Regions from separate parts of the Halonatronomonas betaini genome, predicted to be linked through region 1. Evidence: riboswitches for the same ligand, from Rfam matches in the RefSeq annotation. Region 1 holds a riboswitch; the other holds the start of a gene.
The links. Region 1 has a riboswitch for cyclic di-GMP ahead of I0Q91_RS08105 (hypothetical protein). Riboswitches for the same ligand answer to the same signal wherever they lie in the genome.
Positions count from the first base shown of each region.

Region 2: another riboswitch for cyclic di-GMP. It lies ahead of I0Q91_RS07315 (alpha/beta fold hydrolase); the one in region 1 lies ahead of I0Q91_RS08105 (hypothetical protein).

Region 1 is NZ_JADPIE010000004.1:127,810-135,384, reverse strand. Features, by position in the region: gene I0Q91_RS08145 (CsgG/HfaB family protein) at 1-373, opposite strand, end outside; gene I0Q91_RS08140 (CsgG/HfaB family protein) at 426-1,229, opposite strand; gene I0Q91_RS08135 (curli assembly protein CsgF) at 1,257-1,697, opposite strand; gene I0Q91_RS08130 (hypothetical protein) at 1,713-2,246, opposite strand; gene I0Q91_RS08125 (hypothetical protein) at 2,249-2,629, opposite strand; gene I0Q91_RS08120 (hypothetical protein) at 2,645-3,316, opposite strand; gene I0Q91_RS08115 (hypothetical protein) at 3,384-3,932, opposite strand; gene I0Q91_RS08110 (hypothetical protein) at 3,993-4,259, opposite strand; gene I0Q91_RS08105 (hypothetical protein) at 4,440-5,411, opposite strand; cyclic di-GMP riboswitch class II at 5,443-5,531, opposite strand; gene I0Q91_RS08100 (hypothetical protein) at 5,648-6,004, opposite strand; gene ltrA (group II intron reverse transcriptase/maturase) at 6,215-7,575, opposite strand, start outside.
Region 2 is NZ_JADPIE010000003.1:383,058-390,632, forward strand. Features, by position in the region: gene I0Q91_RS07310 (PAS domain S-box protein) at 1-977, opposite strand, end outside; gene I0Q91_RS07315 (alpha/beta fold hydrolase) at 1,033-2,010, opposite strand; cyclic di-GMP riboswitch class I at 2,303-2,379, opposite strand; gene I0Q91_RS07320 (ATP-binding protein) at 2,457-5,342, opposite strand; gene I0Q91_RS07325 (metallophosphoesterase family protein) at 5,339-6,721, opposite strand; gene I0Q91_RS07330 (flavodoxin domain-containing protein) at 6,838-7,341, opposite strand; gene I0Q91_RS07335 (transglutaminase-like domain-containing protein) at 7,407-7,575, opposite strand, start outside.

The DNA.
Region 1 (7,575 bases):
CACTTATTCTCTCCAATACTTTAAACTGCCTGGAGCGTTTTAAGGCTGTAACAAGCATATCGCCTGCTCCCTGACTGACCAGCGATGAGCCATCTTCAGTGAATTCACCGGTCTCATCGTCAATCTCAAAGACTGCCACTGCCGGCTTATCCTCTGGTTCATCTAAAGAAGCCAGCAGCTGGGTAGATGTATTGACATTGGGATCGGCAGATAAGATCTGATCGCTATCAGTCAGGATCTCATCCTTTAAGTCTTCTAGTTCCTGGTCATCCTCTAAATCCAGCCCATCGGCAGAACTTTCTACTGCTAAAAATCCACTGATTATTAGAACTAAACAGAGAGAGATAACTCCTGCTAATTTATATTTTTTCATAATCTGCCTCCTAATTTGGAGATGATCAATTGTTATATAGTTTTAATAACGATTAATTGACAATATCGCTCTCGGCTAAATCAAAGACTGCCTCCTCAAGAAGTGTTCTAACGACAAGGTTTATAACTTCCTGCTTGCCTTCACCGGTCTCGAATTCAACGACATTATCTCCCATAAAGGAGAATGCCTGAACTCCAACTCTTTCGCCCTCTATCTCGTCCTTTAAACTCCTGGCCCAGACAACTTCAGCTGTGGTTGTATCGACCAGCCTTAAATCTATGGCAGTTCTGGCAACGGCAGTTTCAGTGGAGCCGCCGACGCCACCGACTGAAATACCCATGCCACCAGAGGTTTTATCGACTTGATATTCGGTGATAGCGCCTTCAAGGACATAGTCGGCGCCTTTCATCTCGCCGAGATCAGGTCCTTCACCGAATGCAAGGCGGTCTTCAGCCTGGAGCTGCTGTTCATTCATGAAATCACCGAGACTGGATCTATCCAGGACATTAAACTGCCTTGACCTGGCCAGGGCGGTAATTAGCATATCTGTTGCCCCCTGGGTGACGACTGCTGAACCAGTCTCCTGGCGCTGTCCAGTCTTATCGGCAATATTATAGACTGCAATTGAGGCTTTTTCATCTTCAGCTGGCTCAGGCAGAGCTGCCAGCAGCTGGGTGGCCACAGTTACATTCTTCTCCGAAGATTTAATTTCATCGGCTTCTTCTAAGATTTTATCCATTAGTTCATCGATACTGGCATCATCTAAATCTTCGGCCAGGGTAACCCCGGGAATTATTAGTATAGCAACAAGGCTTAATGCTATAATACCTATTAAGGTTTTAGCTTCATATGTCATATTTATATCCTCCTAACAGCTTGTGATTTACCAGCCGCCAAAGTCACCACCGAAATCATCATCTGAATAGGTTATAATTGTGCTGTCACCGCTAATCTGGTCGACTATTTCAACGATAACCTCGCCAGTCTGGGGATCTTCGGCTACAGATATATTTAAGTTACCGGCATCAAATTCGCCATAGGGTACTTCATCTTCATCCATGATCATATCAACGATTTCCCGCTGGGCTGAGCTATATAGTCTCCGCTCCAGGCCATCAGCAAAATCCTGAATTGGGTCCTCTTCTTCATCAACTAATTCTCTCTGGGTTTCAGCGGTATTGATTGCCACCTGCCGGGCATTTGGATCATTAAAGGTCTGGAAACTCCAGCTCATGGTATAGTTATAGCCATTAAAGGCTTCGATATTACCTGCAAATGCTAAAACCAGCGCAAATGCAACAATTATAGGAATTATCTTTTTCATTTATTTAAACCTCCTCTAAAAGCTAATCTGGAAGCCAGCTACTGGATAGACATTGCTATCTTCGAAACTTCCACCTGTATTTATAGCTCTGGCCTCAACAAAGATATTATCTGTGATATCCCAGCCGGCAAAGAGATGGTATTCTGCCTCACCGATAACATCGCCACCGGCGCCAATGTAAATATTCTCAATTGGCTCAAAGGATAATGACATAAACCCGGCGATCTCGCTCTCGGCTCTGAGATAAAAGACTTCACCGATAAACCTTAATGGCCTGCCAGCTGGAGAACCTAGCTGGGGTGCAAATCTCAGGCCAGTATTAATTAGATTGTCGCCTTCGCCATAGGTTGTAAAGACAGAGCCCAGTTTATGGTTTCTAAACTCCGGGGTATCCTCCTCTTCCATCATTGCCCTGGAAGCCTCAATCAGCTCCATTCTCCATTCTAAATCTTCATCCTCTTCTGCCAGGGCAGGTGTTGCCAGAATAATTACTGCCAGAAATAAACTAATTGTAATTATTGCTGCCATATTCTTATAGTTTTTAGTCAAAGTTAATCATCCTCCTTATCATCATCGTCACCATCTGGACTATTATTGGTCTCTGCATCTGCATTACTCTCAGCATCACTAACTGATTGCTGATTGATTACTGCCTGATTGCCGCTACCTTCCTGAGAAATACGGGCTTCAGAATTTTCGCCCTGCTGAAAAATAAGAGAAAAATTTTTATCGCCAGATTGAAAAACTTCCTGATAGTTATTGTTATCAGAGAAAATGATCCTGATATTCCAGCTATCATCTATTGTTATTTCATAATTGAAACCTGGTTCTAAGTTAAGATTGAGTTCAGCTACTGTGGCGGTTTGGATTGTAACTCCAGATATAACCAGTAAAATTAACAGAAGAAAAAGGAGGCTTTTTATGATTCTCACTATTTCACCTCCTTTCTACTCACCGATCAGGATTTCTATATTCTGGTTGTCACCGTGTTGAATTACTTCTAAACTCTCATCATTTTTAAAACTCATGATATCAGCTGAGTTATTCTCTCCGTTTTGATCTATCCTTTTACTTGTATTTGTTCCTAATTGAATAATTCCAGCTTCATTATCATCTTTACTCTGATTTATTTGTCCTGTATGATTGCTTCCATATTGAGCTATTAAAGCTATATTATAATCTCCATTTTGTTCAATAGAGGCTTCATTATTTCCAGACCACCAAGCAAATTCGTCTTGATGAGTAATTCCTATATTATTGTCTCCTTCTTGATAAATCTCTGTTGAATTATTATTACCAATTTGTTTAATCAAACTATAATTGTTTACCCCTACTTGTTCTATTGAAGCAAAATTAATGTTTCCCACCTGGTTTATATTAGCCAAATTATCTGTATAAGTATTATAGCTTATATCATTGTAATCCAGGATTGAAACTTCGCCTAATAAATTTTTTTGATTTTCAGATTCTAATTCTAGCAATTCATCATTAATATCTTCAGCCTGAACAAAAATTCCAGCAGACAGAACAAATACACATATTAAAATAACTAACATAAATTTTTTAATAAATAAACTGTTTAGTTTTCTTATTATATTTTTGAAGGCCAATTTTTCCATTATATCACCTACTTAAAGTGATTTTGATACAGCCTGAATTAACAGGCTGCAATGAATTGAAATTCAATCAATTCCCCTGAATTACTGTTGCAGAATTAGAATTTCCTTCTTGATTTATTGTAGCAATATCTTCTGCTGCAGTTTGATTAATTAATGCTGAATTATCATTACCTCTTTGAACAATAGAGCCTTCATTATTTCCAGTAATATTCCAATCTACAGCAAATTGAACTATCTGAGCTTCATTATTGTCGCCAAATTGATCTATTTGAGCTTCATTACCTTCAACAAAGTCATGCTGATTAATATTAACGGTATTAGCTTCTCCAATTTGATTTATTGAATAGATACCTCTATGGGCGATATCACCAAATATTTCTGCTTCATTTGCGATTCCTTCTTGATTTATTCTTGCTTTTCCCTCTACTGATGACATAAGATTTATATTAGCAAAATTAGATTCCCCTTCTTGTTTTATAATTGAATTATTTTCTCGAGCCCAAATTTGATAAATTAAAGCAGTATTTATTATACCATCCTGCTCAATATCAGCATTCATATCTGGCCCGGCTTGATAAATATCCCCTAAATTCAATTCGCCATCTTGAGATATTATAGCTTCAGAATTACCTGTTCCAAAAGTCTGAAGAATATCTGCTGTATGGTTATCTCCTTTTTAAATAATTTCAGATGTAATTACTGCTATTTCTGAAGGATGCTGTTGATTAATAGTTGCCACATGATTAGATCCTTCTTGTTCTAAATTAGCAACATTACCAGTTGTTTGATTTATTATTCCTAAATGCTCATTACCTATTTGTTCCACATCAGCTTCTGCGCTGTCCCCTATCTGGTCAATATCTGCTTCATTGCCTGCCAATCCAACAAAACTGATACCAAAGACTAATATAACAGCCAAAGTAAAAGCAAATAGTTTTTTCATTATATTAATAAGCCTCCTTTTTATTAGTTAAAGATCATTTTGAATCCTTAAAACTAAAAATATAATCTATAACCAATAATTAAGGCCTATAACTATAAACAACTATAATTAACTAAGCTTTTGAAATAATGGGCACCTTATTAAATAAGGTGCCCATTATTATAACACCTATTAGATCTATTAATTAGTGCTTTGTATTACTTCAGCAGTATTTTCATATCCTTCTTGATTTATATCAGATGAATGACCTGCATCTTCACTTTGCCATAATAAAGCTGTATTATCATTTCCAATTTGATTTATTTCTGCAGAATCATTTCCACCCTGGTGGAGACCTATAACATTTCTATCACCAGTTTGCTGACCAGCAAACACGGAATCAGTTTGTACTGCCCGATCGGTTTTTTCTTCACCATTAAATCCTACAAACTTGTTTTCGTCGCCTTCCTGAGTGAAGAATACTTCTGAGTCATTTTGTGCTGGGAATTCTGTATTATGCTCAAGCCTGAATAAATTATCGTCTCCATCTTGTTTAATCCAAGCATTTGCTTCAGTTTGAACTAGTTCAATGATATTTCTGTTACCCTCTTGAACTAAATCTGCATCACTACCGCCTAGGTTCTGAGTTTCCCCACCTGAGAAAACATCAGCTTTATTTTCATCTCCATCTTGATAGATAGTTACTGCACTTGAAATTGACCATGGGTAATCTGATAAATATGAATCTATTATAGCTTTATTTTCATTTCCCATTTGATCTATCTCAGACCAAGAATTAGCACCATTTTCATCATAATTTCTATTTATTTCAGCAAAATTTTCCATACCATCTTGATTAATTCTTAAAAATAATGCAGTATTATCACTGCTAGATACTGAATTAATTATTGCTTCATTTCTTATTCCTGCTTGATCAATCCAGGAATATGTTGCAGCTTCCCAGCCTGGATCATGAATATCATGACCTAATCCCCAAAGATTGCCTTCTTGAGTTATTTTAGCCTCATGAGATTCACCCACTTGCTCAATCATAGCATCTAAATTAGTCCCATCCTGGTCAATTGTAGCTTCATGACCTTCATCAGCCATTACTCCCATGCTCATACCAAAGACGACTGCTATTGCTAAAATACCGATAAATAGTTTTCTCATTAGTATTAATCCCCCTTTATTGGATTTGGTTTTTCCCTTTGGTCGGTTTCACCACTGGCTCACTGCTATCTTTTCAGGTGACCAGATTTAAGATAACAGGTCACTGCCTCCAATAAGGAAGGTTAAATATTAAGCTAATTCTTATAGTGCTCTCCACATGCCTAAACTGCCAATCCAGCAACTTTCAGTTCGGCTGAGTCAGGTTTTTTAATCACCTCCAGGTTTGATTTATTCTATTATAAGGATTTGTAATCTATCTCAAGCTTAGCTTCAAGCTTGCTAGCTGTTTGCTTATAATGGTTTGAGATTCTATCTTTTATTCTGTCAGCTTCTCTGGAATCGACATCATAAAGGATTAATGCGTATTGGTCATGATTTAGCTGACAGAGGACATCGCAGCAGCTAATTTCTGAGGAAAGGATATCCAGCAAATGCTGGCCGGCCTCTTTGATACTGGGTTGATTTTCTGGATAAGTGTCAATCTTTATCTGGTAAAAGTAGGTCGAGGGCCAGCAATCTCTTTCAGACCGTCGACTTTCCAGCTCATATATGTGACTGAATAGGATTTTATCGCAGATAAAGGCCGACTCCATAAATAACTTCCTCCTATTGATGCTGCGATCTCTATTGATTTTTCTATCACTTTCTGTTTATTATTATAGGGAATACTTGCGATGATTTGAATAATGCTGGGATAATGCACGATGATGCTGGGATAACGCAATCGAGTAGGAGAGAAATAATTAATTTATTTCTCGTCCTCTCACACCACCACAGCATACCGTTCGGTACTGGGCGGTTCATTAAGTATTAATTACTTGTGCATATCTTTCTGTAAAACTAAAGTATCCGAGTTTCTTTAATAACTGATTGGTAAAGCTTTTTGCAAGTATAGGGCTATTGGATATTCTCCAGTAGCCTTTCCTTGTGTTAGCATATTCCCACGCTTTGGGCTCTTTAATACCTAATTTCCTGAGCATCCTAAAGCGGGTTTTGACCTTCTTCCACCGTTTCCAGTAGCACATTCTTATTCGTCGTCTTGCCCACTGATCAAGAGCTCGCATCTTGCTTTTCATATCAGCTATTTTGTAATAGCTAACCCACCCTGTGATTGTCTGTTTTAATTTCTTAAAACGATATTTCATCGTCCAGGGCTTGTTTCTTGATGTGAGTTCTTTTATCTTTGTTTTGATTTTCTTGATTGATTTCGGGTGGATTCTTATCCTTACTTCACCATTCATCCGATAAAATGAGAACCCTAAGAATTTTCTTCTCCAGGGTCTGCCGACTGCACTTTTTGTTGTATTAACTTTAAGTTTCAGTTTCTTTTCAATAAATAAAGTTATGCTTTTCATAACTCTTTCAGCCGCTTTCCTACTTTTGACATAGATCTGATTGTCATCAGCATAACGGCAGAATTTATGATTGCGTTTTCCCAATTCTTTGTCCAGTTCGTCCAACATAATGTTACTGAGTAGTGGACTTAGAGGTCCTCCCTGAGGACATCCTTCATCTGTTTTCTTAATTAGACCATCAATCATTACTCCTGAGTTAAGATAAGCTCTTATCAATTTCAGCACCCTTCTATCCTGCACTTTTCTGGCTACCAAAGACATCAGTTTATCATGTTGAACAGTATCAAAATACTTTTCAAGGTCAATATCGACCACCCATGTATAGCCATCATTTATATATTCTTTAGCTTTATTTACTGCCTGATGTGCATTCCTTCCAGGTCTGAACCCATAACTATATTCTGAAAATCCTGGGTCAAATATTGGTGTCAGCTGTTGTGTTATTGCCTGCTGAATCATTCTATCCGTTACTGTTGGGATACCAAGTAGTCTTACTCCACCACCAGGCTTAGGTATTTCTACTCTTCTTACAGCCTGTGGTTTGTAGTTACATTCCAGTATATCTTTTAGAAGCTGTCTGCCATTTCTTTCAAGATGAGGTAGAAGTTCATCTACACTCATTCCATCAATTCCATGGCTGCCTTTGTTCTTGACGACTCTTTTATATGCCCTATTCAGGTTAGGAGCCTCTAGAATTTTCTCCATCAGATTACTGGAGTCTGCATTTTCACCGTTTCCTACATTCGGCAACGCCGCAGAAACACTCTGCACTCTCTCATTACTTCTAGCTTCCAGCCTTCTCTCCTGAG
Region 2 (7,575 bases), on a different contig from region 1:
ATCTTTTTTATTGAACAATCTTCTGTATTACAATTTTCAGTACAAAAAACTTCGTAACATTTTAAATCATTTTTCTTAAAGCCTTCCCTGTTTTTATAAGATTCACTTAATAATTTATATTTTTCATTTGTTTTTATTACATTGTAATTTAAATCTACATACCTGATTGCTTCAGTGGATAAATTTAGAATCTTATCTAGCATATTTTTAGTAGATTTAAGTTCTTTTTGGGCTTTCTTTTTCTCTGTAATATCATGTTTAATTGCAATATATTTAACTGTTTCATCTTTCCAATTTTTTATAGGTGAAATTGAAGTTTCTTCCCAAAAAAACTCTCCATCTTTTTTGCGATTATAAATTTCACCATGCCACTTTTCTCCTGAAGAAACAGTCTCCCAGAGATCAGTATAAAAATTATCTGTATGATATCCTGACTTTAATACCCTTGGATTTCTACCAATAATTTCTTCAGGCTTATAACCAGTAAGTTCAATAAAACCTGGATTTACATATTCAATTTCTCCACTGGTATCAGTTATTAAAATTGTTTCTGGACTCTGCTCAATTGTTTGATTTAATTTTAGGGCTTCGTTTTTATAATTAAATAGTGATAGATAATTTTTAATCTTTCTTACAATCAATTCAATACTAAATGATTTATAAATCAAATCTATAGCTCCTAAATTTAAGCATTCAATGCCTTTATCCTGGTTTGCATAATCAGCAATAAATATTAATGGTATATCTTTAATACTGTTAATTTCATTAATTTTTTCGCACAGGGAAAGACTGTCAATATCAGGTAAATTTAAATCTGCTAATATTAAATCTGGATTAATTCTTTTTGTTAAGGAAACAGCTTCTCGTCCTGATTTTGCGCTGATAATTAAATATTCGTCCCCCATTAATTCCTTTATGCTATGATATAAAGTTTTTTCTGCATCAACTATTAAAATAGTAACTATATTTTTCCCCATTGTATAACCCCTTAAAAACTAAAATTAATTAAATGAAAAATTGAATGAAAATAAGTTAATTTCTTGAATCTAAAAGAAAGCTAATAATAAGATTATTCACTTCTTCTGATGCTGTAACCATAGGCATATGATGATTATCTGCAATAATTTCAAGATTGGAGTTAAGAAGTTGATCATCAAGTTTTCTAGCATCATCAACTGAAACCCAACTATCATCTGCCCCCCAGATTAATAAAATATTAGTTTCTAGCTGATCAAGATTATCTAGTTCATCAGAACTGCTTCTTACTAAATCAATCCAGGCCCTGGCAGTTCCTTCAATTTCCAGGGGCTCCAGATATTTTGACAGTTCTTCTTCAGAAACTTCTCTGCCATAAGCAGATTTTAAAGCTCGATTAATAGCAAAGGGCTGATGTATAATATTCCGAATAGCAAATTCAAATAAATGATTGAAAGGAGTCTGTTCAATTAAATTACCAAATAAATTAGGTGGAGAATTAAAGACTGCTCCAGCAACAAAGACTAATGCCTCAACATCCTCATTTCTATTAAATGTCATTTCAGCAATAGGTTTGGCCCCCATAGAATGACCTACTAAAATCCAGGGGGTGTTGTCATTAAATAATTCAGAATCTAAATAATCCAGGAGACCCCATAGCCAGTCTGCTCTATTTTTTGCAGTATGATCCAGACCTGGCTGCCTATCACTAAAACCAAAGGCAGGAAGGTCTACTGTGATTACAGTAAAACCGTTTTCACTTAATGGTCCAGTATTTTCACGCCAGCAATAGGTTGAACCCCCCATGCCATGGACCATTAAAATCTTTCCTAGTGATTGATCTGTTCTAGCTTTATCAATTCTGTAATGCAAACTTATTCCATCTACTTCAATAAAGTGACTATTATCAAAAGGAGTTTTATTTTCAACTGAATAAGCTTTTGTAATTTGACTACTTAAAACCAGGACCACTATTATTATAATAATCATAAAAATTGAAATTACATGTCTTTTACACGGGATTTTAATAATCAAGCTAATCACCCCAGAATAATACTAGTTTTAAATCTATAATAATTATTATATCATAAAAAATAATCCTTTGAATATTAAATAATTCAAAGGAATAGAGCTGCAGGATTAGAACTGCTTTATATTTAGCAGTATTTTATCTGAATTAGATTTATGACCAGGTTTTAGTCCCCTCAAATTCTAAGATTAATTCAGATATATAATTATAAATTTTATTATACAGCTTTAAAATTCTCTTCATTTTAATCACCTCAAAAAATATTAACCACGGCATCAAAAATTGCCGTGGTTTAAAGTATGCAACCTGGCAATCTTTATAAAAGACCCATAGCTTTGCGTCCCTGCCTCGCAGCAGGTTTGCCCAGTTATTTAATTTTATATTATTTGCTACTAAAGAACTAATTCTAGATAGAATCAAAAACTCCTGCAAAAACTTCAAACTTTTTTAGTTAATTTAATAATAAATTATATAAATCTTTGCCAGCTACATTTTTGAATTTACCAGATTCAAGATGCCAGTATTGAGCATTATCAGTATAATCATTTATATGCCTGACCAGATGAGGATGACATGTTAATACAAATATCTGATGGCTGTTACCTAACCTGGATAGAATCTGAACTGTGTTTATTAAATGGCTTCTATCAAAATTAACCAGAGAATCATCAAGAATTACCGGTAAAGCTGACTTAATTTCTTTAATTCTGCTTAAGCGAACAGCAAGAAATAACTGCTCCTTTGTTCCTCTACTTAAAATATTTACAGTCTCCTGCTCTCTTCCACTGGCAAGTCTGGTCTTAAAGTCATTTTCTTTAAGGTCGGCTGGAGGATTTATTTCCTGATATTCACCGGCAGTCATCTCTGATAATAGATCTGCTGCTGGCTGTAATAGTTCCTCTCTGGCTCTCTTGATTACACGGGCTTGAACTTCTTTAAATATAAAAGAAGCTGTTCTATTAATTGCATATCTTTCTGCAAGCTTTTTTAATTTACTCTGATTATTGTCAATCGTAGCATGGGCCTCTTCTATTTTAGCTGGTGAGGCCAGCTCTTTTTTTGTATCCTTTAAGCTCTGAAGCCTGTCTTCTTTCATCTTTTTATTCTTTGCAATTAAATCAAGTTCTTCCTTTAAATTTTTATAAACAGTTTCGACTTCTTCAATGGAGGTAAAAGAGTTATAATGTCTCTGAAAAAGTTCAATTAAAGTGTCGGTTTCATTTGCAAGTGGTGAATCTATAAAAGAATCTTTAATATGATCAGCTGAACTAATTTTAGCTACTAACTGGTTGGTTAACTGGTCTAGCTGATTTTGTTTTTCCCGATATTCCAGAAACTTATTGGATTTTTTAATAAAATCCTGCAAAAATTCTACAGGATCTCTATCTGATGAAAAATCTGAAAACTTATCACTTATATCAGATTTAGCTGTTTCTCTACCCTGCCAGGCATCATTAAGATTTCGAGCATAATTAAGATACTCTAAAGCTTTATCCAGTGCTGAAAATAATTCTTCTGACCTTAAAATAAGCCTGTCCTCTGCTGGCAGGATTAATGCTGAATCAGTTAGCTTTGAATTAAGTTGAACCAGTAAGTTTCTCAATTCGTCTAATTCCCTGACGATTTTTTCTTTCTTATTTTGAATCTCTTCTCTGGTATTTAGCCATCTATCATAACTATTATTAATATCTCTTAAACCATTAAAATAATCCTTAATAAGCTCAGGACTTGCAGAGTTTTCTAAACCTAAAATTTCCTGATAATGGTTTAATTCTTTTTCAGCAGAATTCTTTTTGGCTTTTATAGCTTCAATCTCATCTTCAAGCAAAGAAAGCTTATGTTGTATATCTTCAAGCTCTTTATCAAGGTTTTCTTTTTTATCCTGTAGAACTATTTCTTTCTGATGTTTACCATGATAATATAAATAACTTAATAATAATCCACCACCACCAATGACTATAGCAGCAATAATATTAAAAAAAGCAGAAGAAGCTCCAGCTCCAATTGAGATAAAACCGATTAATAAGGAGTTTTTAAATATTCTTTCTGGATTGCCATCTTTTATACTTGAAAGTTCTTCATTTAACCTGGTAAGCCTGCTTTCTAAATCATGTTTCTCATCAAGACTGGTTTCTAAATTATCTCTACAGGCTTTAAAATCAGCTATATTGTTAAGTAATTTCCTCCGCTCAATCTGGTCGTTTCTAATAGATAAGATACTATTAAAATCTTCCTCCCATTCCTGATTAAACTCTACTGCTTCAGCTTTAATATTCTTTAGCTCATTTTGATTTCTCTCTTTTTGTTGAATGAAATTATCAATTTTTTCTTTAAGCCCTGAAATATTTTTTTGATAATTTTCTAAATCTGAACTTTTATTTAATAAGCTGTTTTTTATTGTTTCAGGATTTTGAGAGCTAACTCTACTTTTAAATATACTCTTTTCTTGCTGATATTTTTCATTTTTTGATATAAAATCATCCAGTAGATTTCTTGCAGTTGATTTCTTATTCTCACTATATTTTGCCTGATTAAGCTCTGCGCCTGAATGGTTTTCCAGCTGCTGCCTTAAGTTCAGTATTTTTGAAAATTCATGATAATTGTTCTTTAAGAGATCTATTCTGATTCGTTTCTTTTCTAAACTACTTAAATCATTATTCAAGTCATCTATTGTATCTTTAAGATTATCAATCTCTTCTTCAGTTTTGATATACTTTTTTACCTGCTTTAAAGCTTCATTCTTTTTCTTTTCTGCCTCTGCAATGTTTTCCTGGTAGGGTTTAAATTCTCCAACACTGGCCCGGCCAGTTGTTCTCCCAATATTATAAGCTTTATTATCAAAATGACTAATTGCCTGGGGTAATTCAACTATCTTAGAAAGTCCTGCCCCTAATAAAATAGATTGGAGTCTATCTTTATCACCTTTGCCTGAAAGTCCGGCAGGCTCTTTAGTTAATTCATCAAGGCTTATTGTAAAAATTTGATGATATGTAAAGCGATCAAGATTGTTATAAAGCTGGCCAGGAGTTTCTGGTCCTGATTCTGGCCCCTGATTATTTAAAGATATTAAAACAGGATCGGCATAACCTTTAAGTTTCAACTGATACTCTAAATTATCTTCAGTTTCAATATCAGCCTCTATATCATACTTATCCGCCGGTGCTGGTAATTTATCAGTATTAGGAATACCATAACCTAAATAACGAAGGATATGCATGAATGTCGTCTTACCAGAGCGGTTTGGGCCTCCAATTACCACTATATTTGGGGATAAAGCTTCAAGTTTCTGATTATTATAGATTCCAAAATCATTAAGATGTAAATTTTTTAATCTCAAATATCATCACCTCCAGCAAATAAATAAGCAATAATCTTATTCCGAGCTGCTTCTATAATTTCCTGCTTGGTTTCTGGATCAGGATAAAAACTGTCATTATCTCTGTTCTCATGATCTTCATCACCTTCCCAGATAGATCCCCATTCTCTTAATAATTTAGCTTCTAGATCTGGATTATTAGAAACCTCTTTAAAGATTTTATCTATCTCCTTATAAATTTCATTTTCCTTAAATTCTTCCAGATCAGGAAGTTCTTCAGAAGTTCTTATCTGAACAGAATGGGTCCAGACAAAAGGATAATTACCAGGGGAGGCCAGATTTCTATTGAGAAAATCCCTTAAATCTTCCTCGGCTTCATCCTGATTACTTGAAATCCGTTCATGGAGTGGTCCATGGCCTGTAATAACCCAGCGAATAATAACGCCCTTAACTGGAGCTTTACCATCAATAAAAACATTTTCTCTATCAATACCATGAAAATCTATTTCATCAGTGAAATTATTGTCCTGTTGCTTCTCTGCTTTTTCAAGTAAAAGCTCCTGGAGATCTGATAGAGTTTTTAACCTCTCATCCATTTCTGTAATATTAAATTCAATTTTTTTATAGATCACAGGAGAAGTTGGTATAAAATTAATTTGTGGTATCTTTTCAGGATTTTGAATTGGTACTTCAACAATAAAACAACCCTTTACTCCAACCTCTGAAATATTATGGCCCTGGGGAGTTCCAGAGTAAACAAGAGCAGGTGATGAACTATTTAAGACAAGTGGCTGATGAATATGACCTAAAGCCCAATAATGTATGTCATCTTTCTCTAATAGATCTGATTGAGAGATAGGAACATAACGACGGTTATCCGGGTTCAGTTGAGTATGAATCAAACCAAGATTAAAATGATTTTTATCAGGAACAGTATAATAGGTATACATCTTTCTTGACTCAAAATTGCTTCTATAGGACTGACCAATAATTCTGGCTAAAGTATTTCCACTATCATTTTTATGATTATTTATTTCAACTTCTTCACTTGGATAGAAATAAACATTTTCAGGATAATCAAATGGCTCTAGTTCTTTACCTCCTGGATCATGATTACCTGAAATAATGTAAACTGGAATATTATATTCTTTTAAACGCCTGCATTCTTCTAAAAAATTACGGCTGGCTTTCACTGAACGGGCCTCAGAATCATAGAGATCACCTGAAATTACTACAAAATCAAGTCTTCTATTAATAGCCTGGTCAAAAATATTCTTTAAAGCATTATAACTGGCATTATTAAAAAGCTCATTAAGATGATCAGGTGCCTGGCTGGCTGATTTTAAGGGGCGACCAAGGTGAATATCTGCTGTATGAAGAAATTTTATAGTATCTTTCATTTTTTATACCTCCAGTATTATATTCTATTATAACATAAGCTTAATAAAATACTGAAATGATGATTACATTAAGAAACCCACCTTATTTATAGGGTGAGCTCCTGTTTGAATTATTGCTAACTATTTAGTTCCATATCTCTTTCAATCTCCTCAGCAAATTTACTGATATTATCATACTTGATATTGGACTCACTTTCCTCAACTCCGGCAGCTTTTTTAAGCATAGTTCTCTGAATAAAGCCAACCTTCTTTAAATCATATTCATAACCAAAATAACCCTTAACTTGAGCCTTTTCAATCAACTTATCTGGAAAAGAATTTGCCAGCTGTTCCATATCCTTTTCTTCACTTCCACAACAGATAAACAATCCAAGTTTCTTTACATTTAAAAGCTTTTCTTGATTGGATTCACAAAACTTCCTGACTGATTTCTGGATTTTCCCTATATAGATTGAGCCACCGATAATTATCCTATCAAAATCTTCAATTCTGGTTTTAGAAGCCGATTTATCTTCTAGATTTAGGATTACAATATCTCCAGTTAACTCTTCAGCCAATTTTTCAACAGCCTTTTTTGCTGTTCCATGCTTTGATGCATAAGCAATTAATGTTTTCATCATGCATTTTCCTTTCCCAAACTCTTTTTATATTTTTAGATACACAAACTCTACTTGCAATAAGAAATTTATCTATAAGGTTTTTGATAAAAATCAGTAACTGAATTAGTATAATACATATTATTAATAGGATAATTGCGCTGGAAAACCTCAGGTTCCTTTGCTCCAACAGGAACTAACATTAATTTCTGAGGTGAACTATCATTTACATAACGATTATCCAGATTTGTATCAAAA